2 linked regions of the Flavivirga eckloniae genome follow. The protein of the gene in region 1 interacts with the protein of each later gene in a pairwise test. Links are inferred from orthologs where the notes say so. Each region holds a gene or a part of one and is shown on either strand. Other genes may lie near its edges. The genes, in order: secA and C1H87_RS13095.

Region 1 (15,526 bases):
TAGTTTATGGCTTCAAATAATTTTTCAGATTTTCTTTCTTCTATTAGTAAAGAACCGCTTCAAGTATTGGATGCATCTATTCCAAAATCCAAATACGTGCTTTTAGACTTATCAGAATCTAATAAAGCACTACATAGTATCGATGTATCGTCATCATCAAAATTGGATACATATATTAATAATCACATTAAAAAACATAATGCCTCTGTGGCATATGGCGGGTATTTAGAGGTTAGAAATATATACAAGCGCAGTTTGCATTTTAACAAACAGGCTAATGATGGACGTAATATTCATATAGGAATCGATTTGTGGTGTCCAGCCAACACACCAATTTATACACCTCTTAATGCTGAGGTACACAGTTTTAAAAATAATACCAACTATGGCGATTATGGCCCGACCATTATTTTAAAACATACAATAAACAAGATTACGTTTTATACGCTTTATGGCCATTTAAGTTTGGCATCAATTAAAGATTTAAAAGTTAATCAGGTTTTTAAACAAGGAGAACCAATAGCTACTTTAGGAGATAGTAATGTAAATGGTGATTATCCGCCACATTTACATTTTCAAATTATAAGAGATTTGCAAAATTATGAGGGCGATTATCCCGGTGTTTGTAGTAAAAAGGATTTAAATTTCTATACTGGAAATTGTCCAGGTCCTAATACTTTGCTGAAGTATGAAGGATTTTGATGAAAAAAGAATAATTTATCACCTCTAAAAGAACTAAGAGTGCCTTAGCAGCAAATTCTATATGTTTAAATTGCAATTTCATTTATTCATATAAAACAGTATAACGTAATGTTTATTATCAAATCGGGTCGTTTTATTACAACCATTGCCTCTTTAGTTTTATTGATCGCATGTACCCAAAAAAAGGATACTGCGGTAATCTCTGAAAATTTAGAAAACACTTCAAAATATGATCCTACTTGGGAATCATTAGCAAAACATCAAGCTGTTCCGGAATGGTTACAAGATGCCAAATTGGGAATTTATTTTCATTGGGGAGTATATACGGTACCTGCGCACCATAGCGAATGGTATCCTTTTTATATGTATAGAGAAGGACATCATCATGGACCAGATGTAGCAAAATGGCATAGAGAAAAATATGGTAAAGATTTCAATTATCATGATTTCGTTCCTATGTTTAAAGCCGAGAAATTTGATGCGAAAGATTGGGCGAAATTATTTAAAGCATCTGGAGCTAAGTTTTCTGGGCCTGTTGCACAACATCACGATGGTTTTGCTATGTGGGATAGTAAAGTGAATCCATGGAATACAGTGGCTAAAGGACCTAAAAAGGACATTACCGGTTTACTTGCTAAAGAGATAAAAGCCAATGGGATGAAATTAATAACAACTTTTCATCACGCACGTAATTTGCAAAGAAATGCAGATAATCCAGAAAAGTGGAGGGCATACGATAGTCATTTTGCTTATCACCCCGATTTTGCAACATCATCTACAGATACCGTGATTTCAAAATTGTATGGTAATATGTCTGCAAAAGCGTTTAATACATATTGGTATGCACAATTAAAAGAAGTTATAGATCAATACTCACCAGATATAATATGGTTTGACTCTTGGTTAAATGCTATTCCGGAGCAGTATAGAAAAGAATTCGCAGCGTATTATTTAAATGAAGCAAAAAAGAAAAATCAGGATGTAGCGATCGTTATAAAGCAATATGATTTACCTCATAATATGGCTATGCTAGATATTGAGCAAGGAGGGAAAAGAGATTTATCTGAATCTCCTTGGATGACCGACGTTACTATAAGTCGAGGATCATGGTCTTATACAGATAATTTAAAGTATAAAGATGCAGCACTGGTATTGCGTAATATGATTGATGTTTGGAGTAAAAATGGTACTGTTTTACTAAATGTTTCCCCTACAAAAGAAGGAATAATTCCTAAAGAACAACGAGATGTTCTTTTAGAAATAGGAGGTTGGATGTCTAAATATGGCGAGGCTGTTTACAATACACGTCCATTTATTAAGTACGGTTTTGGAACTTCTAAAGCAGGAGCTGGTCATTTTGGAGGACAATCGGCAACAGTACAGTATTCAGCTGATGATGTACGTTTTACAATGTCTAAAGACAAAAAAGCGCTTTATATGTTTTTCTTGGGAGCTCCTGAAAAAGGAAGAGTGTTAGATCTGAAAAGTTTTGGTTTACACCGTTATCCAACACCAAGCCCTATTAAAAATATTACCGTTTTAGGAACTAATACGCCTGTTAAATTCGAACAAACAGAGAATGAGTTATTATTGACCATTCCTGATACGGATATGAATGAAATTGCAACTATATTTAAAATGGAATTGGAGTAAATGAATTATGTTAGCTTGTTTAATAAGGACTTTAGTTTGTAATCGCTTCTAGTTAAATAAAACCTTCATGAAAATTATAAAATTAGTTTTAATCATACCATTTCTATTGCTCTCTTGTAAGAACAAAGAAGCTAACACAGAAAAAAAATCGGCTATTGATATACAATTAGAAGCTGTAGAAAAACAGTTATCTTTATTATTAGACAAAGCAGTAGAAGAAAATAGAATTCCTAGAACAACCAACAAAGACGGAAGTATTTATTGGGCACCTTTAAAGTTTGATTGGACTGAAGGCTTTTTTCCTGGGACTTGTTGGTATTTGTATGAAGTTACAAAAGATGAAAAGTGGAAAAATGGAGCAGAGCAATTTCAAAAATTAATAGAAAGCCATAAAACGATTACCAGCAACCATGATCTTGGATTTATTTTTAACTGTTCTTTTGGAAATGGTTATCGATTAACGAAAAATAAAACATTTAAAGAGGTTTTGATTGCTTCTGGTAATTCTTTAATTACACGGTTTAATGAAAAGGTAGGTTGTATTCAAAGTTGGGATGTAGGACCGAATCACCGTTGGAGGTTTCCTGTAATTATTGATAATATGATGAATTTAGAACTCTTGTTTGAATTAACAGAGTTAACGGGCGATACGAAATATAAAGACATAGCCATTATTCATGCCGATACAACCATGAAGTATCATTTTAGAGATAATTACAGTTCTTACCATGTTATCGATTACGACCCAGAAACAGGCGAGGTAAGAAATAGAAATACGGCTCAAGGTTTTTCAGATGATAGCTCTTGGGCACGTGGACAGGCATGGGGTTTATATGGTTATACAGTCTGTTACAGGTATACTAAGGATGAAAAATATTTAGAGCAGGCACAAAAAATAGCAAATTACATAATAAATTCTATGCCAGAAGATGGTATTCCTTATTGGGATTATAACGCGCCAGACATTCCTAATGAAAAAAGGGATGTTTCGGCAGCTGCCATTGCTACATCTGCTTTAATTGAATTAGGTTGTTATACAGGAGAATCTTATATGTCTTTTATTAATAAATCTATTAAGGCTTTAGGGTCTGAGGCCTACAGTGCTAAATTTGGAGAAAATAACAATTTTGCATTGATGCATAGTGTAGGGAGTATTCCGCATAATGCAGAAGTGGATGTGCCTTTAAATTATGCAGATTATTACTATGTTGAAGCTTTACTTCGATTGAAGAGTTTAGAGTAAATAAGATACATACTAATCCCATACAAATTTCCAGCTACCGTCTTCTTGTCTTTTCCAAACCGTATGGAAAACCCCAGTGCTTTCTTTTCTGTTTCCTAACGAATCTGGATAGGTTAATATGAAATCTCCGTAAGTGTAAGCCATGTCCCCAGATTTACTTACATCAACAAAAGTTGGAGACCAGATTAGGGATTCATTTGGTCTAAAGTCGTTTTCGTACCATTTTTTAATAGCTCTTTTCCCTTCAATAACTTTTCTATTTCGTTTTATAACACCATCATTGGCAGCATAGAATTCGAAAGCCTTGGCGAGTCCCTCTTTTTGAGCCATGTCGTTAAAGGCCTTTTCTGCTTGAAAAACTTCCGATTTCCATGCGTCCATTTTTTTATCATTAAAGTCTTTGCATGCAAAAAATAGTAGGTATATAATTATAATATAGTTTGAATATTTTTTCATGATTTAATGTGTTTTTTTAGAATATACTTTAGTATAGTTTAGGCTTAGCTATTATCAGTTTGTTTAATTGACTAATTCTTGCCATGTGATGATCGTCGTGTTCTGCTACAAAAAGAAATAAATCCATTACCCGCATAGGAATTCTTAATCTCGGATGCAGTGCATGTTTGTATATTTCAGTTTCATTAAGTTTAATGAGACTATATAGGGTCTTTTGCCTAAGGCTTAAAAAGTCTGTTAAAAGTTTTTTAATTTTCTTTTCGTTATAACTTGCTAAATCAGTTTTATGATTTTCCAAATCTGCAGTCCTTCTCATAATCTCTGCATCATTCAAAATATCTTCAAGCCTACCAAGCCAGAGTGGTTCAAGATCGATTAGGTGACCAATGTTTTCTTGAATAGACCATTTTCCCTCAAACTTTAGGGTTAAATGTTCTTTTGCTATTTGGCTTACTTTATAATTGAGCCTGATGGAGGTACCTTCGAGCCTTTCTAATATGGATGGAAATATATTTTGTTCGAATGGGAATCTAAATTTTCGATCAAGCCATTTTGTCTGTTCCATTTTAATGTAACATTTTCAATTAGTAACAATACCCTGCAAATGCAGTTTTTCTTCTATAAATTATCGGAAGAAATAAGTCGGGGTTAGTAATTGATTGTAATGACTTGTTATTTAACTAAGTTAATTAGTTTTTTTGCTAAATCAAATTAATTTATAAAAAAAAACTGACATTTTTATGTCAGGTTTTTATGAGATTGATCTAAAATTGTATTTATATAATCGCTTCTTTGCCTCTGGTTCTGGTTCTTATTCTTATAGCATCTTCTACATCGTAAATAAAGATTTTACCATCACCAACTTGACCTTCTGAAGCGTTGTCTAATATAGTATCAATACATTTTTCTAAATTAGAGTTACTTACTATACACATAATCATAATACGGGTTTGCAAAATCATAGACTGTTCTGTACCTCTATAGCGTTCTGAGTAACTTTTTTGTAGCCCAGATCCTTTTACAGGAATTACTGTAAGACAAGGAATATCTGCTTCTTTTAACCCTTTTTGTACAGCTTTTAATTTTGAGGGTCTTATTATGGCTTCTATTTTTTTCATAAGAATATGTTTAATGTTTTTATTTATGTTTGATTATTCGAATGTAGTGTAAGCTTCTACACCAAATGATACGGCATCTATACCAGCAGTTTCTTCTCTACGAGATACTCGAACACCGATGGTTTTCTTCATAATTGTCATTATTATAAAAGTAATTAAAAAAGAAAACGAACCAATAACTAATACGCCTAATGCTTGTGTAATAAGTAAATCGCTTCCACCACCAAAGAAAAGTCCTTTTTCAGAGGCAAATAATCCTACGGCTATGGTACCGAATAATCCATTAATACCATGTACAGCAATAGCCCCCACAGGATCGTCAATTTTAATTTTATCAAAGAATATAACAGCAACGTCAACCAAAACACCAGCAATTAAACCGATAATAACAGCAGAGCTGGAATCTACAACATTACATCCGGCAGTAATGGCAACAAGTCCTGCCAATACACCATTAATTGTCATAGTTATATCTATTTGTCCGTATTTAAAATAGGTGTAAACCATGGTAGAAATACCACCAGCAGCTGATGCTAAGAATGTATTCGTTACTACAGTGCCTATTAATTCCCAATTTCCGACAGCAGATAATGTAGATCCTGGATTAAACCCAAACCATCCGAACCATAAAATAAAACCTCCTACGGCTGCTAATGGTAAATTGTGTCCTGGAATAGGATTAAGCTCACCGTTTTTTTGATATTTACCAATACGAGGCCCCAATACTATAGCTGCGGCTAAAGCTGCAAAACCACCCATAGCGTGCACAGCAGATGATCCGGCAAAATCATTAAATCCTCTTACTGCTAACCAGCCATCTGGGTTCCATACCCAATTGGCTACTAAAGGATACATAATAGCACAAAAGATAAATACAAATAAAGCGTAACTCCAAACTTTCATACGTTCTGCAACTGCTCCAGAAACAATAGATATGGCAGCAATAGCAAACCCTAATTGTATAAACCAAAACAATTTATTTGATACTGTAAGGCTTAACCCTAAATCATTATTTGTTATACCTGTATCGAAAGCAAACCATCCGTTTGAGTTACCATAAGCAATACCAAAACCAACTAAATAAAAGGCGATACCTCCAAAGGTGATGTCTATAATTACTTTGGCAATAATACTCATGGTGTTTTTCGCTCTTACAAAACCTGCTTCTAACAGTGCAAAGCCTCCTTCCATCAAAAAGATTATAGCAGCGCAGATAGCCACCCAAACTGTATCAATTGCATTAATAATTTCTGTTTGCTCAAGAGCAATTGTTGTTACTTCTTCCATTGGTTACTTGTTATTTAACTTTAAAATATTTAATATTTATTTCGCTTTTTTTTCAACAAAAAAATGGAAGATAGTAAATTAAGGTGTTAATTAATTTGGAATATGATAAAACAAATTGCTTTTTGAAAGGCATTCAATCATTTGATTAAAACGTCATATTTTTTATTGTATAAATTGGTTTTTATTGAAATTATTGCATAAAAAAATCCGTCATTAAAAACGACGGATTTATGATGCTAATTTTAAAATTAGGTAAAGGTTATTCGTCAACCAATACCCATTCACCTTTGGCGATTAATGGCTCGGCTTGTTTGTATTTAAGTGTTTTGTTTTCACCATTCATAACATGTTTAATGGTAACACGATCGTTACGACCAATTTTTGGTTTGTCTCGAACAACGGTTTCTATAACTTCTTGCTGACGTTGTGTGTTACCAGCAGCCCTGTTTTGAGCAGAACGTTCATCCAGATTAGGAATTTCGTCTTTTTGAGTTTTCAATTTTTCTCGCTTACGAGCACGTGCTTCTTGAATGGTATTTTGTGTTTCTTGTGGTAATTCTCCTTTGAATAGGAACGAAATAACATCTTTGTTAACCTGATCGATCATACCTTTAAACAGTTCGAAAGCCTCGAATTTGTATATAAGTAATGGATCTTTTTGCTCATGCACAGCTAATTGTACCGATTGTTTTAACTCGTCCATTTTACGTAAATGCGTTTTCCATGCATCGTCAATAATAGCGAGTGTGATGTTCTTTTCAAAATCGGTAATTAATTGTTTTCCGTTTGTTTCGTATGCTTTTTCAAGATCGGTAACAACATTTAAACTTTTAACTCCATCTGTAAATGGTACAACGATACGTTTAAATTTATCGCCTTGTGTTTCATATACATTCTTAATTACAGGGAATGCGATTTCGGCATTACGAGTCATTTTTTCTCTGTAATGATCGAAAGCAGCCTTATACACTTTAGATGCTATTTCTTGTACAGATAGTTTTCCGAATTCTTCTTCGGTAATTGGTGAGCCTAGTGAAAAATAACGAATCAATTCAAATTCGAAATTTTTATAATCGTTAGCGCCTTTATTGCTTTCTGCAACACCTTCGGAGGTATCGTAAATCATATTGGCTAAATCTACACGAAGACGTTCTCCAAATAAAGCATGATGACGACGTTTATAAACAACCTCACGTTGCGCATTCATTACATCGTCATATTCTAATAAACGCTTACGAACTCCAAAGTTGTTTTCTTCAACTTTTTTCTGAGCACGCTCAATAGATTTTGAAATCATGGAGTGTTGAATTACTTCACCTTCTTTTAACCCCATACGGTCCATCATTTTCGCAATACGCTCACTACCAAATAAACGCATTAAATTATCTTCTAGAGATACGTAGAATTGCGAGCTACCTGGATCTCCCTGACGACCAGCACGACCACGTAACTGTCTGTCTACACGACGAGAATCATGACGTTCGGTACCTACAATGGCCAAACCACCTGCAGCTTTTACTTCGTCGCTTAATTTAATGTCGGTACCACGACCTGCCATATTGGTTGCAATGGTTACCTGACCTGCATTACCTGCTTCTGCTACAATGTCGGCCTCTTTTTTATGTTGTTTTGCGTTTAATACGTTGTGCGATATTTTTCTAATGCTAAGCATTTTTCCTAGTAGCTCACTAATTTCAACCGATGTGGTACCGATTAAAACCGGGCGACCAGCTTGCGCCATTTGCGTCACTTCATCAATTACAGCATTATATTTTTCACGTTTTGTTTTATAAACTAAATCTTCTCTATCGTCTCTTGCAATTGGCCTGTTAGTTGGAATTTCTACAACATCCAATTTGTAGATTTCCCAGAACTCACCGGCTTCTGTTACTGCTGTACCCGTCATACCAGATAGTTTACGGTACATTCTAAAGTAATTTTGAAGTGTTACTGTAGCGAAAGTTTGGGTGGCATCTTCAATTTTTACATTTTCCTTAGCTTCAATCGCTTGGTGTAATCCGTCGCTATAACGACGACCATCCATAATACGACCTGTTTGCTCATCAACAATCATTACTTTATTGTCCATAACCACATACTGCGTGTCTTTTTCGAATAAAGCATAAGCTTTTAAAAGCTGATTAAGTGTATGTATACGTTCCGATTTTACTCCAAAGTCTTTAAATAACTCTTCTTTTAAATTTGCTTCTTCTTCTGGGGAAAGTTTTTGGTTTTCAATTTTCGCAATTTCCAATCCTATTTCTGGTAAGATGAAAAAGTCTGGGTTGTCTTTTCCTGAGAGATATTCAATTCCCTTATCGGTTAATTCTATTTGATTGTTCTTTTCTTCAATAACATAGTACAATTCGGCATCAACCTTTGGCATTTCACGGTTGTTGTCTTGCATGTAGAAGTTTTCCGTTTTTTGAAGCAGCATTTTTACACCTTCTTCACTTAAAAACTTAATAAGTGCTTTGTTTTTAGGAATACCACGGTATACGCGAAGTAATTGAAAACCACCTTCTTTTGTGTCGCCAGCTTTAATTAACTTCTTGGCTTCTGCTAACACCCCTGTTAAATATTTACGCTGGATGCTTACGATATCATCTACTTTAGGTTTTAATTCTGTAAATTCATGACGTTCTCCTTGTGGAATTGGTCCGGAAATGATTAATGGTGTACGGGCATCGTCTACTAAAACCGAATCGACCTCATCTACAATAGCGTAATTATGTGGACGTTGTACTAAATCGTCGGGCGAATTTGCCATATTATCACGTAGATAATCGAATCCAAATTCGTTATTTGTTCCGTAAGTGATATCTGCATTATAAGCTTTTTTACGAGCATCGGAATTTGGTTGGTGGTAGTCGATACAATCAACGCTTAAACCATGGAATTCGAAAATAGGAGCCATCCATGCGCTATCACGTTTTGCTAAGTAATCGTTTACTGTAACTAAGTGAACTCCTTTTCCAGCGAGTGCATTTAGGTATACGGGAAGGGTCGCTACCAGAGTTTTTCCTTCACCTGTTTGCATTTCTGCAATTTTACCTTGGTGCATGGCTATACCACCAATAAGCTGTACATCGTAATGAACCATATCCCAGACAACTGCTTTTCCGGCGGCATCCCATGAATTTGCCCAAAGCGCTTTGTCGTTATCTAAAACGACATATTCTTTTGTTCCAGATAATTCTCTATCGAAAGTATTTGCTGTTACTGTAATATTTGTATTGTTTACAAAACGTTTTGCTGTTTCTTTAATTACAGCGAAAGCCTCAGGTAGTATATCATTTAAAACAACCTCGGTAGCATCGTAAGCATCATCTTTTAGTTTATCAATATCTTGATAAATATCCTCTCGTCTGTCTATATCCTCGGTATTCTCTGCTTCTTCTACAAGAGCTGCTATTTTATCGTCTATGCTTTTATTGGCTTCTGCAATTTTATCTTTAAATTCAACGGTTTTACCACGTAATTCGTCATGCGATAGAGATTCAAGGGCAGCTTCAAAGGTTTTAACTTTATCTACAATAGGGTAGATGGCCTTTACGTCTTGTTTGGATTTGTCTCCAACAAATACTTTAAGTACAGAATTTAAAAAACTCATGTTTATATATTTTAATTTTTACTCAGAAATAATTCTATGAGTAGTAACTTTTGTTATGTTTAACTTATATGGCTTTTATAAAGCGTCTCAAAGATACATTTTGTTACGATGTTATGTAAAGATTAAGACAAAAAAAAAGTCTCAGATCGAGACTTTTTAACTATTCTTTATGCTTTTTACTAATATTCATCTTCGTTCCAGAGATAATCCTCATCGGTAGGATAATCTGACCAAATTTCTTCAATTGAATCATATGAATCTCCTTCATCTTCGATTGACTGTAAATTTTCAACAACTTCTAACGGCGCTCCCGTTCTAATAGCGTAATCTATTAACTCGTCTTTTGTTGCTGGCCAAGGTGCATCACTTAAATAAGATGCTAATTCTAATGTCCAATACATTTTCTATTTGTGTTTATTTTTTTGCAAAAATAATTTTTTAGTTTAAACAGGCAAGAAAAAAATGAATTATTTAATCGTTAATTTTAAGAACGTATCTTTTATTGCAATTTTAAACATTTGAAATTATCGTTGCTTTGTTACTATTTCAAGATTCTTTTTCTGGAATCCACTTAATTTCATTTGCTTGTAAATCGAATGACAACTTTCGTGCCAATACAAAAAGATAGTCAGAAAGACGGTTTAAATACATTAACGTGTTAGGCTCAACAGGCTCAATATCATTAAGTGAGGTGGCTAAACGCTCTGCTCTGCGACATACGCAGCGTGCTATGTGACAGAATGACACAGTTTGATGTCCGCCAGGAAGAACGAAATGTGTCATTGGCGGAAGTTCGGTATTCATAGCATCCATTTCTTTTTCTAGGCGTTCAATATTCTCGGTAGAAATTTTGGGAATATTTAAACGTTCTTTACCGCTTTTTAAAATAGCTTTTTCCGGATCGGTTGCTAAAATAGCTCCTACTGTAAAAAGCCGGTCTTGTATATGGATTAATAAGTCTTTGTATTGTTGGTGGATGTCCTGATCGCGAATTAAACCTAAATGCGAGTTCAATTCGTCAACAGTTCCGTAACTTTCAATACGAATATGATGTTTTGGTACGCGTGTGCCCCCAAACAACGCTGTGGTACCTTTATCTCCTGTTTTGGTATAGATTTTCATGCTACGCAAGTTAAAAGTTAAAAGTCAAAAGTTAAAAGTTTTTTTATAATGAATTTTAAAAATGTTTTTTGAGTTGTAAGCGAATGGAGTGTGTATGAGGTGTTTTTTTATTAGTATGCACCTACGCGCATCATAGATGTTGAAATTGAATATTGAGATTGTAACTGTTATCGTTTTTCTAGGAAAGGCATAAAGATAAAAAGGAGTTAGTATTTCAATAGTTCTTATGTTGTCAACTGCGCACTGCAAACTGAGCACTCCTAATCATATTCTAATTGTAAAGTGCTCTTTAGCTTGTTCTTTCCTGAAAAATGCAAATCCCCAGAAAAAAGTATCGATGGTTACGGTAACCTTAGGGTGTTGTTTTATCGTTTCCCAGGCTTCGGTCATGTCTTTAGACCAATAGATGTCATCAAAAATAAACACCGAATCGTTATGAGTTGTTTGTAAAAGTGTTTCGAAATATGCTAACGTAGCTTCTTTTTGATGGTTGCCATCAAAAAATATAAGATCGTAATTATTGGTAGTTGATTGATTTAAAACGTTTTTAAAATTACCAGTTTTTAGATCGATATTATTCAGGTGATGTTTTTTGAAATTTGCTTTTGAAAATTCCGAAATATTAGGGCAACCCTCAATGGTAGTAATTTTAGTTGCTTGGTTTGCTAAACTCATGGCGTGTGTTGCAATTCCTAGCGATGTGCCTAATTCTAAAACAGTATCAGGTTTAAAATAGTTTACCAATCGATAAATGAATTTTGCTCTTTTTATAGTTGATCCTGCATTTTTAGCCATTGATGAAATACGGCGTTCTTTTTGCTTCATCACTTGCGAACCTGCTCCTAAATCGGTTACTTTAATACAGGTCTTATTATTTAAAAGCGCTTTCTTATAGTTTGAAACCTGTTTGTATGCATCGTAATTCGTTTTATCATAAAAGCATTTGGTAACCAAATTATACACAAAGGGAGAGTGCACACCGTGTTGATTGGTAGACCTTACTAAAAATTTTATGTATTGAATGATTTGATACATTTTAGTGTTCAGTGTTCAGTGTTTGGTTTGCAGTATTCAGTATTCAGTATTCAGTGTTCAGTGTTCGGTATTCAGTGACGTTTCATGTCTTGGCGTTTTAGCGAGGATAAACTAAACCTTAGTGTGTCTCAGTGTTAACTCTTTGATTATCTGTGAAATAACTAAATCAATCTTCAAGTTTAGCAGACAACTCAAACCAACGTTCTTCTTTAGCTTCAATAGTATCTATAATTTTTTGTAATTCATCAGATAACTTATTTATGTCATCTTGTGTAAGATCTGGATTATTGAATTTATGTTCTAGTTCTTTCTTATCGAATGCCAACGATTTTAATTTACTTTCAATGTTTTTAAGCTCTTTTTCTTCGTTATATGATAGTTTGGACTCGTTTTTCTTCCAGGCATTTTTATCCTTTTTATCTTCCTGTACATTTGAAACGACAGGCTGACTATCTTCGTAAACTCTATAGTCTGTATAATTTCCTGGGAAATCCTCTATAACGCCTTCGCCTTTAAATACAAAAAGGTGGTCTACAACCTTATCCATAAAATAACGGTCGTGAGATACGACAATAACACAACCGGGAAAATCCAGAAGAAAACTTTCGAGTACATTAAGTGTTACGATATCTAAATCGTTAGTAGGCTCATCAAGAATCAAGAAGTTTGGATTCTGAATTAAAACAGTACATAAATACAGGCGTTTGCGTTCACCTCCGCTTAATTTTTCAACAAAATCGTATTGCTTTTTTCTACTGAATAAAAAACGTTCTAAAAGTTGCTGTGCGCTAATTTGTCTGCCCTTTTTTAGTGGAATATAGTCTCCGAACTCTCTAATAACGTCTATAACTTTTTGTTCGGGTTTTATAGTAATTCCATTTTGGGTGTAGTATCCGAACTTTACCGTATCTCCCTTTACTACTTTACCGGAATCTGGCTGTGCTGTTTGGGTTAATATATTTAGAAAGGTCGTTTTTCCTGTACCATTTTTACCTATTATACCGGCACGTTCTCCTTTTTGGAACGTGTATTCGAACTTGTCAAGTATGGTCTTGTCTTTAAATGCTTTTGATACTTTATGAAATTCTAAAATTTTACTGCCGAGACGTTCCATGTTTAATTCAAGTTGAACTTCATGATCGTTTCTACGTTGGTGGGCACGATGCTTTATATCTTTAAAATCGTCGATTCGAGATTTCGATTTGGTTGTTCTGGCTTTTGGCTGTCGGCGCATCCAGGACAATTCTTTTTTAAACAGTTGTTTTGCTTTGCCTAATTCAACAGATTCACGTTCTATTCTTGCTTCTCGTTTTTCTAGGTAATAGGAATAATTACCTTTATAACTGTATAGCTTGCCTTCGTCTAATTCTATAATTTCGTTGCAAACACGTTCTAAAAAATAGCGATCGTGTGTTACCATAAACAGTGTAATGTTTTCCTTGGCAAAAAAAGCTTCCAGCCACTCAATCATTTCCAGATCCAAATGGTTTGTAGGCTCGTCTAGTATTAACAAATCGGGTTTATTTATTAAGGCATTGGCAAGCGATAGTCGTTTTTTTTGTCCACCAGAAAGTGTGCTTACTTTTTGGCTTAAATTATCCAGTTTTAGTTTAAAAAGGATTTGTTTGTATAGTGTTTCAAAATCCCATGCCTGATGTTGTTCCATCTGTTCGAAAGCAGTTTGGTATGCATCAGTGTCATCTGGGTTTAAGAGTGCTTTTTCGTAATTGGCAATAACCTTTAAAATAGGGTTGTCGCTCGCAAAAATGGTTTCTTCAATAGTTAGCTTATCATCAAATTTAGGGTCTTGAGATAGAAACGATACGGCAATACCTTTTCTATAGACTACAGAGCCAGAATCGGATTCATCATCACCCGAAATAATATTTAAGATGGAGGTTTTGCCAGTTCCGTTTTTTGCAACAAAAGCAATTTTCTGATCTTTATGTACGCTAAAGGAAATGTCTTCAAAAAGTGTTAGCTCTCCGTAGGATTTTGATATGTTTTCAACTGTTAAATAATTCAAGAGATATTTTTCTTGCAAATAACGGATAAAAAACTAAAAAATAGATCATAAGTTTTGTTGTTCAGGACGAAAACTTATATTTGTGATAAATCAAATCACCTTTATGAAGAAATGCTTTTTTGTCACTATAATGGTTATAGGTGCAGTGTTAGTATCCTGTGTTCCATATAAAGATACTGTTTATTTTCAAAATAAAAGTAAAGCAACAGATTCTACCCAGGTTATTGTTGAAAAGCAAAAACCTTATCGTGTACAAATAAATGATATTCTAAATATTCGTATTAAAGCGGCCAAGCAAGAAACGGTTTCAATTTTTAACCCAATAGGAGAGGGAAATTTAAATGCGGATAGTCAGGAACGTGCCTATTTTGATGGTTTTACGGTTGATTTGCATGGAAATATTCGCCTTCCAAAATTAGGAAATATAAATGTATTAGGATTTACTACAGACGAAATTAAACAGATTGTTGAGAAAAAATTGTTAGAAACCGAGTACAAGGCGGCTAATGACATTTTTGTAACTGTAAAGCTTACAGGGTTGCAATATACAGCCACTGGAGAAGTAGGGAATAAAGGCACTAGCATTTTGTTTAAGGAACGTGTTAATGTTTTTGAAGCCTTGGCTAATTCGGGTGATATTTTGGATACAGGTGATAAAAAAGATGTTTTGATTATTAGGCAATTTCCTCAAGGGCAAAAGATATTTCATTTAGATTTAACTGATGTTGCTGTTATGAATTCGCCATATTATTACATTCAGCCGAATGATATGATTTATGTAAAGCCTATAAAACAGAAATCTTGGGGAACAGGAACCAATGCCCTACAAAATATTGGAGCATTGGCAACTGTTGTATCCTTGATAACTACCACCGTTTTATTATTGAACAGAATATAGCCTATGTCTTACAATGAATTAGAAGATATAAATCATTTAGAATCTAAAGGTGTTAATTTCGACATCAAGGGTCTTTTATTCAAAATATTAAAGTTTTGGAAACTATTTGTTTTATGTATAGGTGTGTCCTTTTTTGTCGCCTATTGGATTAATATTAGAAAACAAAATGTTTATAAGTTAAGTACGCTAATGTCTGTAGAGAATGATCAAAATCCGTTTTTTGCAGCAAATACTAGTATTTCTTTCAATTGGGGAGGTGTTTCTGGTAAAGTAGGAAAGATTATGATTGGCATAGGAACCAGAAATCATAATGAAAAAGCAGTTGACTCGCTACAATTTTACTTGCAGTATTTAAAACAAGGAAAGTACAGAA
Region 2 (14,634 bases), 1.8 Mb from region 1 along the record:
TCTACAACATCTCCCATCTCATTAAATAGTATCTGAAAAGCTTTTATGTATTTCGAAAACTTTTTGTCTTTTGGACTAAAGTAAACTTTACTATTGGCACCATCTTTAAAATATGTAATATCAAATTCGTTTTCATCAAACAAATCCCCTTTTACACTATTTATAATTAGGGTATTTAGTTGTTTAAACATTTTGTTTGAACCAATATCTATATTGCTTTTTTTACCTTCATCATTAATAAAAAGTGTTTCGTTTTTAAATAGAACAGCATATTTAAAAGGTGTTGTATATTCCCATTTTACCAAGTCGGGAGATTTAAATGACAGCTTACCCGAAGACTTAATATCGTTAGATAAAAAGTCCAAATGTTTATATTGGGTAAAGTCGCTTAATAGGGTCTTTATTGTAGTTGCCTGTGTTTTTACCTTAGCTTTTAAAGTGGCTGATTCGGCTGTACTCATTTTGGTTTGTGCATGCAGTACGGCGCCCATAAAAAATAATATATAAATAATATTACGCATATGCTTTTATGTTAAATAGAGAATCTATGGTAACAGATTCTATATTTTGTTTTTGTAAAAATAACAATAACCGTTCCAATACAGTAATTGTTTTTAAACTTGTATCGTGAAGCAAAATAATATCGCCTTTTGAAAGGTTTTTTGTAACGCGCTTAAATATCTTATCGGGGGTTCTTGAAGTGGTGTCTAAAGAGCGCACATTCCAGCCTATAGACTGCAATTGGGTTTCTTTTATGGCTCTTTTTATTCTTGGGTTGGTAACGCCAAAAGCCGGTCTGTATAATTGCATGGTTAAACCCATGATATTTTTTACAATGTCATTCGTTTTTTGTAATTCTCTAATAACATTTTTAGTTTTAAAAAAACCAAAATTGTTAGCATGGGTATAGGTGTGATTGCCAACAGTATGTCCCTGCTTTATAATCTCGCTGAATATATTTGGATAGGTTTCAATATGCTTGCCAATACAAAAAAAGGTCGCTTTAGCATCGTATTTTTTTAAAAGCTCTAAAACTTTAGGTGTGAATTCTGGGTGCGGGCCGTCATCAAAAGTAATAGCTATTTTATTTCCTTTAATGGTTTTATTACAATGAAGTGATTTAAGATGATAATTCCATTTTATAAAAAAAGAACCAGCAATGGTGACTAAAAACCAAACAATTACTAATGCAAATACATACCATTTAAAAAAATTACCTGTAAATATTAAAACAAGCAAGACTATGATTGTTATGATATTTACCGACTTGAAATTTAGCATCTACGTAATAAGGTGAAACTATGGCTTTCTCCTCTATATTGATTGTAAAGTAAAATAGTTTTATAATTTGAGGTTGGAATATCGTTAAGTTTTACCGTTTCCGGAAGCTTTTGGGTTTTCAATATTTTTGAGGCCAACCATACACCAAATGATGATGCTGTATTAAATTCACCACACAAATGTTTATAATAAACTTGTTGCGTGTTATTAAAAGTCCCAGAACTTAATTCATCATAAAAACTGTCGTAAGTAACATCTCCATTGTTTCCTAAAACCAGAATATCAATAGTTTCAATATCAATATTATTCTCTTTTAAGAATGCTTTAGCAACATCAGTAACATTTGAATTTCCCAGTGTGTTGTATGTACTTATTGCTACAATTTGAGCATAACTAGAATCTTGCTTAAGATTAGACAGCACAAAGAAATTCGCACCTTCCCCAAAAACAGCTCCTTCTGTTTTAGATTGCAACAAATCTGTAGAACTTGTTTTTTCTTCTTTTATATGATTGATAAGTTTATGCAACGTGCATGTATATTCTTCAATTTCATCAACACCTCCAACTAAAATAGTACTGGCCTCATCGTTTTCCAGCATTAATTTTCCATCCAATACTGCAGACTCAAAAGAAATGCTCGCTTGTACATAAGTAAAATTATAGCCTTTACATTGCAGACCAAGAGCTATTTGGCCTCCAACGGTATTGTGTGTGGATTGTATAAAAGATGTTGGTGTTAAAAACTGTTCACCATTATCTATAATAGCGCTTAAAAACTTCTTGGAGTCGTTTAGACATCCCATTCCCGTTCCTGTAATGATGGCATCTACAGTTTGTAAATTAGCCTCATTTAGAGCTATTTTAGAGGCTACTACTCCCATTTTAACGCCTTTTGCCATTCTACGAGCACTTGCTGGAGGAATATAGTCTTTATAGTTTGGATCTACGGCCAAAATGATATTATCTTCATAAGAAATAATATCATCTAAAAACCATGAATTATCATATGTTTTTTGAGATGAAATAGAGCCAACACTATTTATATAAACGGGTTTCATTGTTTTTTTGAAAAAATAACGGTTGAACAATTACCTCCAAACCCTAATGAATTTGATAATACCGTATGCAATTCTTTTTCTTTAAGTTCTAATTGCGGAATCATATTAAATTCTTTCATCTTGGTTTTAAAATTCAAATTGGGATAGATTACATTATTCTGAAGTGCCAAGACGGAATACACAGCTTCAATAGCTCCAGCAGCAGCTAACGTATGTCCTGTATATGCTTTTGTTGAACTAAAAGCAGGAACATCGTTACCAAATATTCTTAAAATGGCCCGCCCTTCGGATAAATCATTATTTCCAGTTGCAGTACCATGTGCATTAATATAATCGATGTCTTTTGAAGCTAATTTAGCAACCTTTAATGCTTTTTCCATGGCTAGTGTTGCGCCATCCCCGTTTTCGGATGATGCAGTTTGATGATACGCATCATTGGCATTGCCATAGCCTTTTACATAAGCTAAAACCGTTTTGTTTTCGGCTTGGACTACTTTATCGGATTCTAAGACTAAAAAGGCAGCAGCTTCTCCTAGGTTTAATCCTTTTCTGTTTTCGTCAAATGGAGTATTATAAGTATCCGACAAAATCATTAAAGTTTTAAAACCATTAATGGTGAATTTTGATAAGCAGTCAGACCCTCCAACAATAACTCTATCTAATTGTCCAGATTTTATTAGTCTGGCTCCAAGCATAATAGAATTTGCAGCCGAAGAACACGCTGTACTTATAGTTGTTACTAAACTTTGTTCTATGCCTAATTGTTCTGCAATTTTTTGAGTAGAATCTCCTGCATGATGCCCTTCTATATATTTTTGAGTTGATTTATCTTCTAAATAATCGTAATAATTAGCTTCGGTCTTATCCATTCCCCCAACACTTGTTGCAGATATTAATCCTGTTTTATAAGCGTTTATATTGGAAATGCCTGCGTTTTCAATAGCTTGCTTTGCTGCTATTACACCCAGTAGTGCCGTACGAGAATAGTTGTTGTTTGGTGATAAACCAAGTTGTTGTTCTAATTCTTTATTCGTAAAAGCAATTTCGCCAACCATAATGTTTTCCTTATGGATGGTTTGTATTTTTGAAATTCTTGTAATTCCAGTTTTGCCTTCTACAAGCGACCTGTAATTCTCGTCTACATTGTTTCCAATAGCAGAAATAATTCCCATACCTGTAATAGCTATGCCTTTACTCATATTTTATTATTCCTGTGAAATTAGGAATCTTAATTTATTAAACTTATACCAATTTAATTTTGAAACTGATATTATTTAGAGATTCAACACCAATCGATGGCTATTTTAGTACAACCGTTTGTGAATTTGTGGTTATGTTTTTGCGAAATTTTTAATAAAATCTAGTTGAAAGATTCTGATACACGCAATAATGATGAACGATTTATTTTGTTCTATTCTCAAAAATATATTTAGCCATGACCTCAATAGACTCAAAAATAGCGCGACCTTGTTTTGGGTCGGTTAACTTAATTCCGTAGTTCTTATCTAACATAACAATTAATTCCAATGCATCAATGGAGTCTAGCCCTAAACCATCTCCAAATAATATATCATTGTCATTAATATCTTCTACTGTTATATCTTCAAGGTTTAATTGCTCTACAATATTCTTTTTTAGCTCTTGTTTTAAAGTCTCCATGTTATGTATTATATAATTTTACTATATTTTGTTTATTATGTATTATTGATCCTTTATTCGTTACCAAATATAAAAATGCTTCATAATCATCTCCATCTAACTCAACCCAACCGCAAAGCACTTTTTTTGTTTTATCTGTTGATAATAAGCTATTGGTGTTGTCCAATAAATGTTGTGCATTAAACGCGTCAAAGATAAAAAAACTATTTTCAGAAAATAACTTGTATTTAATACTAATTTCTCCAATACAAATATTTGGCAATGTGTATACAAAAACAGCAGGGCTTGGATAGTAATCTTCTTTATTTTGAATGGACTGTTGATGCTTTCTATCGGTATCTATACTTGATGCTTTGTTAGAGAATACAATGGCGATATTATTTTCTTCTTCTGGGTTTAAATGTTCGTTTTTTAGTAATACATCGGCAGCTAAAAATGCTAATTTGCTTAAAGCATCCATTTTAAAAAACTTTGCATAATTTGTTTCAAGAGATTTATATGCAGCTTTTATAAACGCCGAAAAGTTATTGTTTTCATTATTATAAATAACAGAACCATTTAAGGATACCTCATTGTTTTTGATTTTGCAAAAAGAGCTTATATGGTAATTGGAATTCATTAGTCAGTTACTTTTTTTTACAAACCAATAAGGTATGATATTCTCCAACACTAATATCTTCTTCAAGCTTAAGTCCAGCTTTATCAATTAACTTAAGAAATACTTCAGCCGAATACATTTTACTGTTCCCATTTGCCAATACGGTGAAATAAAGGGAGGTTGCTTCTAAGATAAATTTGGCATTATCGAATTTCTGTCTATCTGTAAACGTCTCCATAATCATTAATTCGGTATTATCGTCCATGGACTTAACACAAGTCGTTAATACCTTAAGAATTTCTTCTTCAGAGAAACAATCTAAGAATTGGCACATCCATATCGTATCTGCTCCATTTGGAATTTGAGGGTTGTCTTTTAACCAATCTATTTCATAACTGGAAACCCTTTTATCAAAGCCTTCTTTTTTAATATTGCCGAGAGCTATATTTATTTGCCCAGGTAAATCAATTATTTTTACGGATACATCTTGATTATGTTGACAACAGCTTATTGCAAATTTCCCTGTATTGGCACCAATATCGAATATGGTTTTTGGGTTATTTCTAAAGGCTAATTTTAAAGCATCATTAAAAATCGCATCAGAATAGTGATGATCAAATTCAAACCAAGATTTTTGAATTTCTGGCGTTAATTGAGATAAGCCTTCATAAACCGTGTTCCAACTGCCAAGCTCTTTTAAACCTTCTGGCTTTCCGGTTTTTATAGACTCATTTAAATGGAATAACCCTTTATAACATACATCGTTTGTAAAGTTTATATTAACGTTTACAGTCTCATGATAATTTAAAAAATAACCCGTAGTGGTTAATTGATAATTACCTGAATCGTCTTTACTAACAATGCCAGAACTTTCGGCTATTTCTAATAAAACACCTATCCCATATGCACTAACAGATAATTCATTTGAGATGGCATCTATTGCAATGCCTCCTTTTTTCCTTTTATTAAAAATCAAGCTAAGAACACCTAACTTTCTTAGTGAAACTGTAGCTTGAAACACAAAAGGAGCAAAAGCAATTTTTTGTGCTTCTTGAATAGCGTCAATAGCTCTTAACGTAGTATTTTCCATAATTATTTTTTATCTTTTTTTACTTTTTCAAATATTACTGCTGTATTACTACCACCAAAACCTGACGCTGTTTTAAGAAAAAAGTTCATTTTTTTTGGGGTGATTTGAGTTATGATATTTATTGGTTGTGTAACACCTAATGTCTCAAAACCTAAAGAAACATATAAGGTGTTATTATAAAGTGAATGCATTCCAACAATAGTTTCTAATAAACCGGAAGCTCCCAGAGTATGCCCGAAATAACCTTTTAAACTATTTGTAGGGACATTTTGCAGGCCTAATCTGTTGAACGCAATAGCTTCCATTTCATCATTATAGGGTGTCGCTGTTCCATGGGCAGAAATATAATCGATACTTTCAGACGATATATTCGCTTCTTTGAGCGCCGATGTTACACTTCTAAACAAGCCTTCTCCGGTTCGGGAGGGTCCGGAAATATGATTGGCATCATTACAAGAACCTTCTCCTAAAACAGCAACGGCTTCTTTTACCAGATTTGTTTTATTATTGGTAACCAAAATACTTGCAGCAACTTCGCCAATATTAATCCCAGAGCGATTTTTACAATAGGGTTTGCAAGGCGCATCGCTTAGTGCCTGAAAAGAGTTGAATCCCGATAAAATAAACTCTGTAACAAGATCTCCGCTCACAATAAATACATGGTCATAAACGCCTTGTTGGATATAACGTTTTGCAACTGCAACGGCTAAAATTCCTGAAACACAGGCGTTAGAAATAACAACAGCCTCGTTTTCAAATTTAAAGAAGTCCTTTATTTTTTTACCTAAAACACTTAAATAAGCACGTTCTTCAGGAAATTCGTTGTTTTTTTCTAAAACATCAATATTACCTTTTGTAGTTGAAATAATTAAACCAACATTTTTTGTTAAAGGAATTTTAGACGCTTGAATAACATGGTTTAACGATGTTATCATCATCTGTTCTAAGCGCGTGAAATCGCCTTTGCCTTCTAAGGGTTTAAAACGTTCACTTAATGCTTTTGTGTTTATTATTGATGACCAAAAAGGTTGAGGTAATAGGTTTTTGTCGTCAATTAGTTGTAAACCGGATACTTGATTATGAATATTATTTATAACAGTTTCACTATCAAATCCGAGAGAAGAGACTATATTATTATGTGATAAGTAAACATCAGTCATCTAAAAGGCCTACTTTTTGTTTCCATTCCATGAAAAAATCTGGAATTGTTAAAGATAATTCTCCTTGCCCCGTATGGTCTACAAAAACCTGAACGGTTTCTCCCGTACAAACGAGCTGATTTTCTTGATTAAAAATTTCATATCTAAAAATCATTTTCGCAGCACGACTGTCTACATATATTGTTTTTATTGTAGCAACATCCCCATAACGCAAAGGTAATTTGTGTTCGCTACTTGATTTTACAATTGGCGTAGCATAGCCAAAGTCTTTTTGATTTAAATATGATATGCCATGATGTCTGCCAAAAGCCTCTCTACCATCTTCAAAGTATTGTATATAATTGCCATGCCAAACAATTCCTAGTGGGTCAGTTTCTACAAACCGAACTCTTACCTGGCTAATAAAGCTAATTTCTTTATTATTTTTAGACTGCATTTTTCTTTTCATTGTAAACTATGGCGATTGCGGTTGTGACGATAAAAAACAAAAATAGTAATGTTATTTCCGGAATGATATCCATTAAGCTAGAATTTCTCAAAAAAACATCGTAAAAAGCATTTAACCCCCAATTCATTGGCGAAATATTAGATAAGGTTTGCATAAATTCGGGCATAATAAATACGGGAACCCAAACACCTCCCAAAGCTGCTAAAATAACTACAAAGGTTGCTCCAAATGGAGCAGATTGTTCTTGGGTTTTGGCTATCGTGCCTAAAAGTAAGCCCAGTCCTATGGCAGCTAAACCTGCAAATATGGCCACTAAAAATAAAAGGGGTAATTTGTCTGAAACATTTAATTTTGGTAACCCTATAGCTGGAAATAAATAAATTCCAATAAGTAACATTAATACAAACTGAATCAAACAAACGATTAAATAGATCGCTGTTTTTCCTCCAAGAACGGTTAAATATGATACTGGATTTGTTCTTAGGCGTACAAAAGTACCTTGACTTTTTTCTTTTACAATATTAATGGATAAGGGTACAATAATAAAAAATATAGCAAAAAGTGTCCAAGCTGGAACATTATGCTGAACCGAGTTTGGGATGATATTTTCATCATCCTTTTTTGGCAATATTTCTTTAAAACTTATAAAACTCTCTGTTTCAAAAATGATTTCCGAAGGATCATCTGTTAATTGCTCTTGAAATGCATTGTAGATGGATTGCGTTTCAATTTTAGAAATCATTTTATCTACTTCATTTTTTACTGAGCTTTTAAAAGAGAACTGCGTTGCCGGATCAAAATATAACTTGACTTCTTTTGCCTTGAAAATTTCTTTTGGTTTATCTTCACCTTCATCTTCTAAACCAAATTTATTCAAAATGCCTTCAACATTTTGGTTGATTTTTTTTTCAAGATCTGAAGATAAATCTTCAGGAATTACAATAGCCAATTGATTTTTGCCTTTAAAAACCAGATTCTTGGCATCTTCTTCAATAGCAATTTTAATAACCTCAAAAACATTCGAGCCTTCCAGACCTTTAACAATGGTTTGTGACACAGATCCCTTATCGTTATCCACTAAAAGTATAGGGATTTTGGTTTCACTTACAGTTTTAAATGTACTGTCTTGAATTATGGTAATAGTTACTATTAACACTAAAGGCATGATAAATAATATGGCTATTCCACCAATATCTCTGGTGAGCAATCTAAACTCTTTATATGCAGATGCCAGTAATTTATGCATGATCTCTTAAAGCGTGTCCGGTTAAAGCTAAAAATACATCTTCAAGATTTTTAGCATTTTTTTGCTCTTTAATTAAGTTTTTTGGGTCTCCTTGTGTTATTATTTTTCCGTGGTCTATTATAGCAACTTTAGTACAAAAGGCTTCTGCTTCGTTTAAGTGATGTGATGTATAGATTATTGTAGTTCCTTTTTCGTTAAGAGCTTTTAAATAATTTATAATAACATTTTTAGATTGCACATCGACTCCAACAGTAGGTTCGTCTAAAAACAGGACTTTTGGGTCGTGCAGAATACTAGCTATTAAATTGATTCGACGTTTCATCCCTCCAGAAAACGTGTTTATTTTTTTATTTGAAAATTGTGAAAGTCCTAGAGTTTTTAATGCGTCTTTTATTTTTAATTTTAAATCGTTGCCTTTTAATCCGTACATGCTTCCAAAATACGCTAGGTTTTCAAAAGCGGTTAAAGTTGGATACAAAGCATATTCTTGAGGGACTATACCTATTAACTGTTTTAATTGGTTCTTATTTTTTTTATAGGTAAGCCCATCTATAACAAATGAACCGGAAGTTGGTTTAATTAATGAGCATAACAGCGAAATTAACGTTGTTTTTCCTGCTCCGTTTGGGCCTAACAGTCCAAAAATATCTTTTTCTGAAATGCACAAATCTAAATTAGATACAGAAAATGTATCTGCTCCTTTATATTTTTTAGATAGTTGCTTAATTTCAATCATGTATAATTCCTTATATGGCCTTTTTTAATTTTTTAAAGAAGGCTTCTTCCTTATCTGCAATGACTTCTAATTGTGATGCCACATGATTATAAGCATCATCTTTCGCACTTCTGCTTTTATAAATACGAGATGCATCTAAAGCAAAATCTCTCCATAAATCACCTATAACCGTCATTTCTTTGGATAATTCTGCCAATTTATTGTTATTTAATATTTTACTGGATTCTTGTAAAAAGGCTGCATAAATATATCTAAATCCACCACCACCGGTTCCAATCTCTTCTTGCATTCTAACAATTTGCCCTAAATAATGATTAGCAACTTTAACACCTTTTTTCTTAGGCCATTTGCGTATTAGTTTTGCTGTATACTTAATGCCTTTAACACCAATAACAGGTACTGGAGCCAGCATATCTCTACACGTGTTTTTTATTCCTTTAATAATGGCGCTTTCAATATTTAGTTTTTCTGGAAAACCTATAGGATAGTACATGTGGCCTTTTGGAGCAAAAGCACCTTTAGCAAAGCGAACTTTATCTAATTCTTTACTGGTTAACGTTGTAACCGTTTCCATAACAGGGTCGCTAATCAAATAGCTGTCATTTTGTTTACCATACACAATTAAATTATGTGCATTAAAATGAAAACGATATTCGTCTGGAAAGTATACTAAATTATAAACGCCAACTTGAAGTCCTACGGGATTGTTTTTTTCTAAATTTTCAATTAGTCTCGCTTCAGCTTGTTGTGGGGTTTTAAATTTTTCCTTTTTAATTTTTATCCCAGTACGTTTTGCAAATCTTTTAAAAATTTGACCGGGCATTGTTCTATATGATATTGCCGGGGCATGATTTACTTTTAGAAAAGGAATATAACAGAACATTAAACCAGAACCTATGCCAAACACCATGGGTTCACTTACATCAAAGCCATTATACTTCATTAAATTTGAAACAACGCCATTTTCGCAGTGCGCGGTTTGGTGATGTGTAAAATTAATTTCCATAATCAATATCCTTTAATTGATTAATAGAAACTTCGAACACATCGGCATATTTTGCTAGTGTTTTTTCAGATAATTTATTGAATTTTTTCAATTTAAAGTGTCTTTTTACCTGCCATTTAAACAGGCCTACATAACTTGCTAGAATACCAATATCCATTTTATGGAGTTCCATATAATATTCAATAGGGCTAGTTTCTTTATTTAGTACTCTGGCTTTTGCTTTTGCAATACGCTCATTAATTTCTTGTATGGCGTTGTCTAAGGCAATTGTTTTAGGCTGCCAACCGCTACTTTTAGCTGTAGTGTATTCCCCTTTATCATCAACAGCATAACAAAGCTCTTTGTGTTTGCCTGCTTCTAAACTACTTTTATCTTGGGGGACATCACTCTTTTTCATAAAACTATTTCAAATCTTTGATAACCAAATTCATCTCACAAGATAATAATTTGGATGTTCCTTCGTGAATATTGCATTCTAAAGAACATATGCTGTAGCTATCGGTGTCATATCTTGATGTTAGTTTTGCACTGGAGATTATGGTACTATCAACCTTAGGACAGGAAAACAACGTTACTTTTTTCACGGCACTAATAAAACCAATTAGATTAGCACCTTCTCCTTCAATATCATCATCATTAAAAAAACTTTTGCCAACTATTGATGAGCAAGTTTGTGCTGCATTCTCTATTAATCCTACTTCGTTAAAATAATCATCTTCAACTAAAAGACAGTCTTTTTTAATTTTAAATGATGTAGAAACATGTTCATCATCAAGAGTTAGAACCTTGTCTATCATCAAAAATGGAGGACGATGCGGTAAAAAATTAGAGACATCTATTTTATCAAGATCAATCATTAACTTGCAATAACAGTTTTCATTATACCAGAAGCAATTGTTTCATTTTTGGAACTAAGTACAGTTATTTCAACCAAAGTTACTCCCATAAATTCATGTAAAATATGAGCTTCTGTTTTTATGGTTTCATTTAATTGAGGCAACATAGAGATTTCTATTTTTTTAATAGAACCTATATAGCCTGTTGGTGCCGGAGATCCTTTTAAAAAATAATCATACCCCGTATGGAGTGCCACTGTCTGTGCCATATTTTCTACTAATCCGGATTCCGATAGTACTTTATTTTCAAAAAAAATATTGGTTTCTAAAACTCTTAATGAGGATATTACATTTGTATCGGAAAAACCTAACAAACTATCTACCATTACAAAAGGAGCTTTTTGTGGAATTAAGTGTTCTATATTTGTAATTGGTTTTTCTAGTAAAGCCATTTTAATGAACAGTTAGATGTGCATAAGCATAAGAGAATCTTCCGCTTTCTGGCACTGATAACATTATTTTGTCTCCTTTTTTCAACCTTCCAGAATACATGAGTTCTTCAAGCATTAGGTAGATAGAAGCAGATCCAACATTGCCTACTCTATCTAAATTAGTAAACCAACTACTTTCGGGAATTTGCAATCCTCTTTCTTTAATTTTATTTTTTAATTTTTCAGCAAAAAAGTTAGAGGATAAATGAGGTAGAAAATAGTCGATATCCGCAGAGTCTTTATCATGTTTTTTTAAGACTAGCTCTAAGCTTTCGACACCTTTATCGATAATATGCTTTTCTAAAATTTTAACATCTTGTTTAACAGAAAAGATAGATTCTTCTAACCATTGTTTAGAGTTGTATTCTGTCCAAGGCTTAATAGACCCATCGTCAAGTTTTTCTCCGCCAGAATACATACAGGTTTCCAATTCATGCGCATACGAATAGGCTTCCATCCAATCTATTTTTAAAGAGATGCCTGTTTCATTTTTTTTGTTTTCTAACAACATGGCGCCTGCTCCATCTGACAGCATCCAACGTAAAAACTCTTTTTTAAATGCTACTATAGGCTGCTCTTCTAAAGATGAAAGCGACACAGCCTCTTCATTAAACATATTTGCCTGTATTCGTGTAGAAGATCTTTCTGATCCTGTACAAACTGCATTGTTTGAATTTCCTGATTTTACAGATAAAAAGCCAAACTTTAAGGAACTCATGCCTGCACAGCAAATACCTGCGGCTGAGTTTATCTCCATATTTTTATTTGCTAATAAACCATGAACCATGGCTGCATGAGAGGGCAATAATTGATCGGGAGAAGAGGTTCCGCAGCATAATAATTCCATACTGTTTTCAGTAAACGAATCGTCAAATAACTTTGCAATAGCTTCTTGAGTTAATTCTGCATTGCTATGGGTAATTTTTCCTTGACTATTAATGGCGTAATAACGCTGTTTTATTCCATTATTTCTTAATACTACTCTTTTTGCTCTAGAAGGCTTCCCGTTAATTTGACCTAAAATGCCTTCCATTTCATCATTACTAATGGGGTTGTTTGGTAAAAATTTTGATATTCTTGTTATGTAAACGTCTTTCATTTAATCCCTTTCTATTTAATTTCTACAGATGAATAATATTTTTTATCCTTTTTTATCTTTCCAGACAAAGGCAAATAAGTCAACAAAAATAAAAGAAAAACCACGGGAGCAATAACCCAAATGGCAAATAATAAATAATAATTAAATATTTTAATCCAAATTGTACGCTTATTGATATTACTTTCCCCCTTAGAATAGATGAGTTTTGCCCATTTACCAAATAAAACATTGGCTCTTTTATCTGCTAAAACTAAAAAAGGTTTTATTACTACAGCTTCTTCTTTTACTAGACTTTTTTGAAGATTATCAAGATTATTACTAATGGTGTGATCTAATATAACATCACCAAACCTGGTAGATTCATCAATATCTTTTTGAGACACGCCTGGTTTAGGAAATATACCTAAATATTTTTTTTTCTCTCCACTAAACATCCATTGTACTATGGTAATAACGCTTATGTGGTTTATATGCCTATCTCTTAAAACAATATTACCAACTAATTTGGAACCACATTCCTTAAGTAGCGTTTTCACTTTTTCTTGAGCCATTACCCACATATTTCTACAACCAATAACAGTAATTATTGGCGTATTTGCAAGTAATTGTTTGGCTTCTGGGGTAGATAAGAAAGAATTTGTTGGAATTGATGGGCTTAAATACCAAACAGAATACCCTAAAATCACTAAATCGAATTTTTGATTTAGAATGGCTTCAGGAATGGGTTTTGTTTTTGAAGGAATTTGAAGAAAAGATTCGGGAAATGCATTTAAAAAATCTTTTTTTTTCCATGGAAAAGCAAAAGGCGTTTCCATTTCTATTTGATGGTGAACAACTTTTATGTTTTTGGAATTATTAAGAGGCATCGCAATATTATTTACGATTTCTGTTAATTGACCAGATTGAGAGTAATGAATAACTAAAATGTTCTTCATTTTATTATTTATTGTTTGCATCCCAAAAATCAAAATAATTAAACCATTGTAATGGGTATTTTTTAATCATCCATTCTAAGCTTTGCGTATATTCTTTTAGTAATGCTTTGGCATCCCTGTGCTTCACCTCTGCTGTTCTTGCATAAAGGTGGTAATGTTTTCTGGTTTCTTTTAGTACATATACAAAAAGTACAGGAACTCGTAATCGAGAGCTTATAAGAAATGGACCGGCTGGAAACTTAGTTTCTTTACCTAATAATTCTTGTTCTAAATATTTTGAATCTTTAATGTAACGATCTCCTGTTATACAAACAATTTCATTTCTTGCCAATGCTGCATTAATTTCAAAGATATGGGAAAGGTCTTCTTTAATAAGAATAATTTTTATGTTAGACTTATTTGTAACACTATCAAGATAATCTTTTATGGCTGTATGCTCGACATTGGTTGTGAGTAAGCTTATGCACTCATTATCTTCTAATTCTCCAAAAAAATGCTCAGCAATTTCAAAATTGCCCATATGACCGCTTATAAGGATGCCTCCTTTTTTTTGTTTTAGTATTTCTTTTATACGCTCTACACCATCATAATCATATGTGAATTTAGACTTTAAGCCAGAAGAAATAGCAACTTTGTCTATTATTGTTTGTCCAAAAACAAAATAACTTCTGTAAATGCTTAAGATACTTTTAAGCTTGGAATATTTTAGTCTTTTATGAAAGTAGTAGTAGGTCGCTTTTGTGCTGTCCATCGCAAAAAGGCAGAAATAAGCAGCAACAAAATATAAAATAAAATATGCTGAACGTAGTCCAAGTTTTTTGATACAAAATATAAATATTTTGTAGCCTAAAACCGTACCTCTGGACTTTCCTTTCCATTCAGCAGCCATATATATTTGGGTAAAGTTGTTTTATTATTTTAATTTGTTTTCAATAAGATTGTAAAAATCTTGAAGTGTAACAATGTTTATAAAATCTTCTCCTACTAATTT

The links.
Region 2: the proteins of secA (region 1) and C1H87_RS13095 interact in binary tests that used the Escherichia coli proteins (3 or more experiments, as listed by UniProt). The link is inferred for Flavivirga eckloniae from one-to-one orthologs.

The regions. Positions count from the first base shown.
Region 1 is NZ_CP025791.1:1,322,633-1,338,158, reverse strand. What follows is about bases 6,519-10,410. They hold secA (preprotein translocase subunit SecA), read right to left. Parts: upstream 10,073-10,410; coding sequence 6,719-10,072; downstream 6,519-6,718. Other genes in these bases: C1H87_RS05455 (DUF2795 domain-containing protein), read right to left, coding at 10,252-10,410. Outside these bases: C1H87_RS05495 (peptidoglycan DD-metalloendopeptidase family protein), read left to right, coding at 7-702; C1H87_RS05490 (alpha-L-fucosidase), read left to right, coding at 811-2,355; C1H87_RS05485 (glycoside hydrolase family 88 protein), read left to right, coding at 2,423-3,598; C1H87_RS05480 (YybH family protein), read right to left, coding at 3,611-4,054; C1H87_RS05475 (DinB family protein), read right to left, coding at 4,083-4,619; C1H87_RS05470 (P-II family nitrogen regulator), read right to left, coding at 4,831-5,172; C1H87_RS05465 (ammonium transporter), read right to left, coding at 5,206-6,459; more of C1H87_RS05455, read right to left, coding at 10,411-10,473; C1H87_RS05450 (cob(I)yrinic acid a,c-diamide adenosyltransferase), read right to left, coding at 10,619-11,194; C1H87_RS05445 (O-methyltransferase), read right to left, coding at 11,459-12,229; C1H87_RS05440 (ABC-F family ATP-binding cassette domain-containing protein), read right to left, coding at 12,396-14,255; C1H87_RS05435 (polysaccharide biosynthesis/export family protein), read left to right, coding at 14,359-15,153; C1H87_RS05430 (GumC family protein), read left to right, coding at 15,157-15,526. UniProt on the Escherichia coli protein: Required for protein export, interacts with the SecYEG preprotein conducting channel.
Region 2 is NZ_CP025791.1:3,155,073-3,169,706, forward strand. Bases 5,561-8,560 are described here. They hold C1H87_RS13095 (acyl-CoA thioesterase), read right to left. Parts: upstream 7,283-8,560; coding sequence 6,839-7,282; downstream 5,561-6,838. Other genes in these bases: C1H87_RS13085 (methyltransferase), read right to left, coding at 5,561-5,686; C1H87_RS13090 (beta-ketoacyl synthase N-terminal-like domain-containing protein), read right to left, coding at 5,689-6,846; C1H87_RS13100 (ABC transporter permease), read right to left, coding at 7,272-8,540; C1H87_RS13105 (ABC transporter ATP-binding protein), read right to left, coding at 8,533-8,560. In the rest of the region: C1H87_RS13055 (LolA family protein), read right to left, coding at 1-521; C1H87_RS13060 (polysaccharide deacetylase family protein), read right to left, coding at 514-1,239; C1H87_RS13065 (beta-ketoacyl synthase N-terminal-like domain-containing protein), read right to left, coding at 1,275-2,339; C1H87_RS13070 (beta-ketoacyl-[acyl-carrier-protein] synthase family protein), read right to left, coding at 2,336-3,538; C1H87_RS13075 (phosphopantetheine-binding protein), read right to left, coding at 3,741-3,998; C1H87_RS13080 (3-oxoacyl-ACP synthase), read right to left, coding at 4,000-4,617; more of C1H87_RS13085, read right to left, coding at 4,625-5,560; more of C1H87_RS13105, read right to left, coding at 8,561-9,276; C1H87_RS13110 (BtrH N-terminal domain-containing protein), read right to left, coding at 9,287-10,282; C1H87_RS13115 (hypothetical protein), read right to left, coding at 10,272-10,679; C1H87_RS13120 (ABC transporter permease), read right to left, coding at 10,684-11,079; C1H87_RS13125 (hypothetical protein), read right to left, coding at 11,139-11,570; C1H87_RS13130 (beta-ketoacyl-ACP synthase III), read right to left, coding at 11,572-12,708; C1H87_RS13135 (hypothetical protein), read right to left, coding at 12,720-13,643; C1H87_RS13140 (LpxL/LpxP family acyltransferase), read right to left, coding at 13,648-14,532; C1H87_RS13145 (acyl carrier protein), read right to left, coding at 14,557-14,634.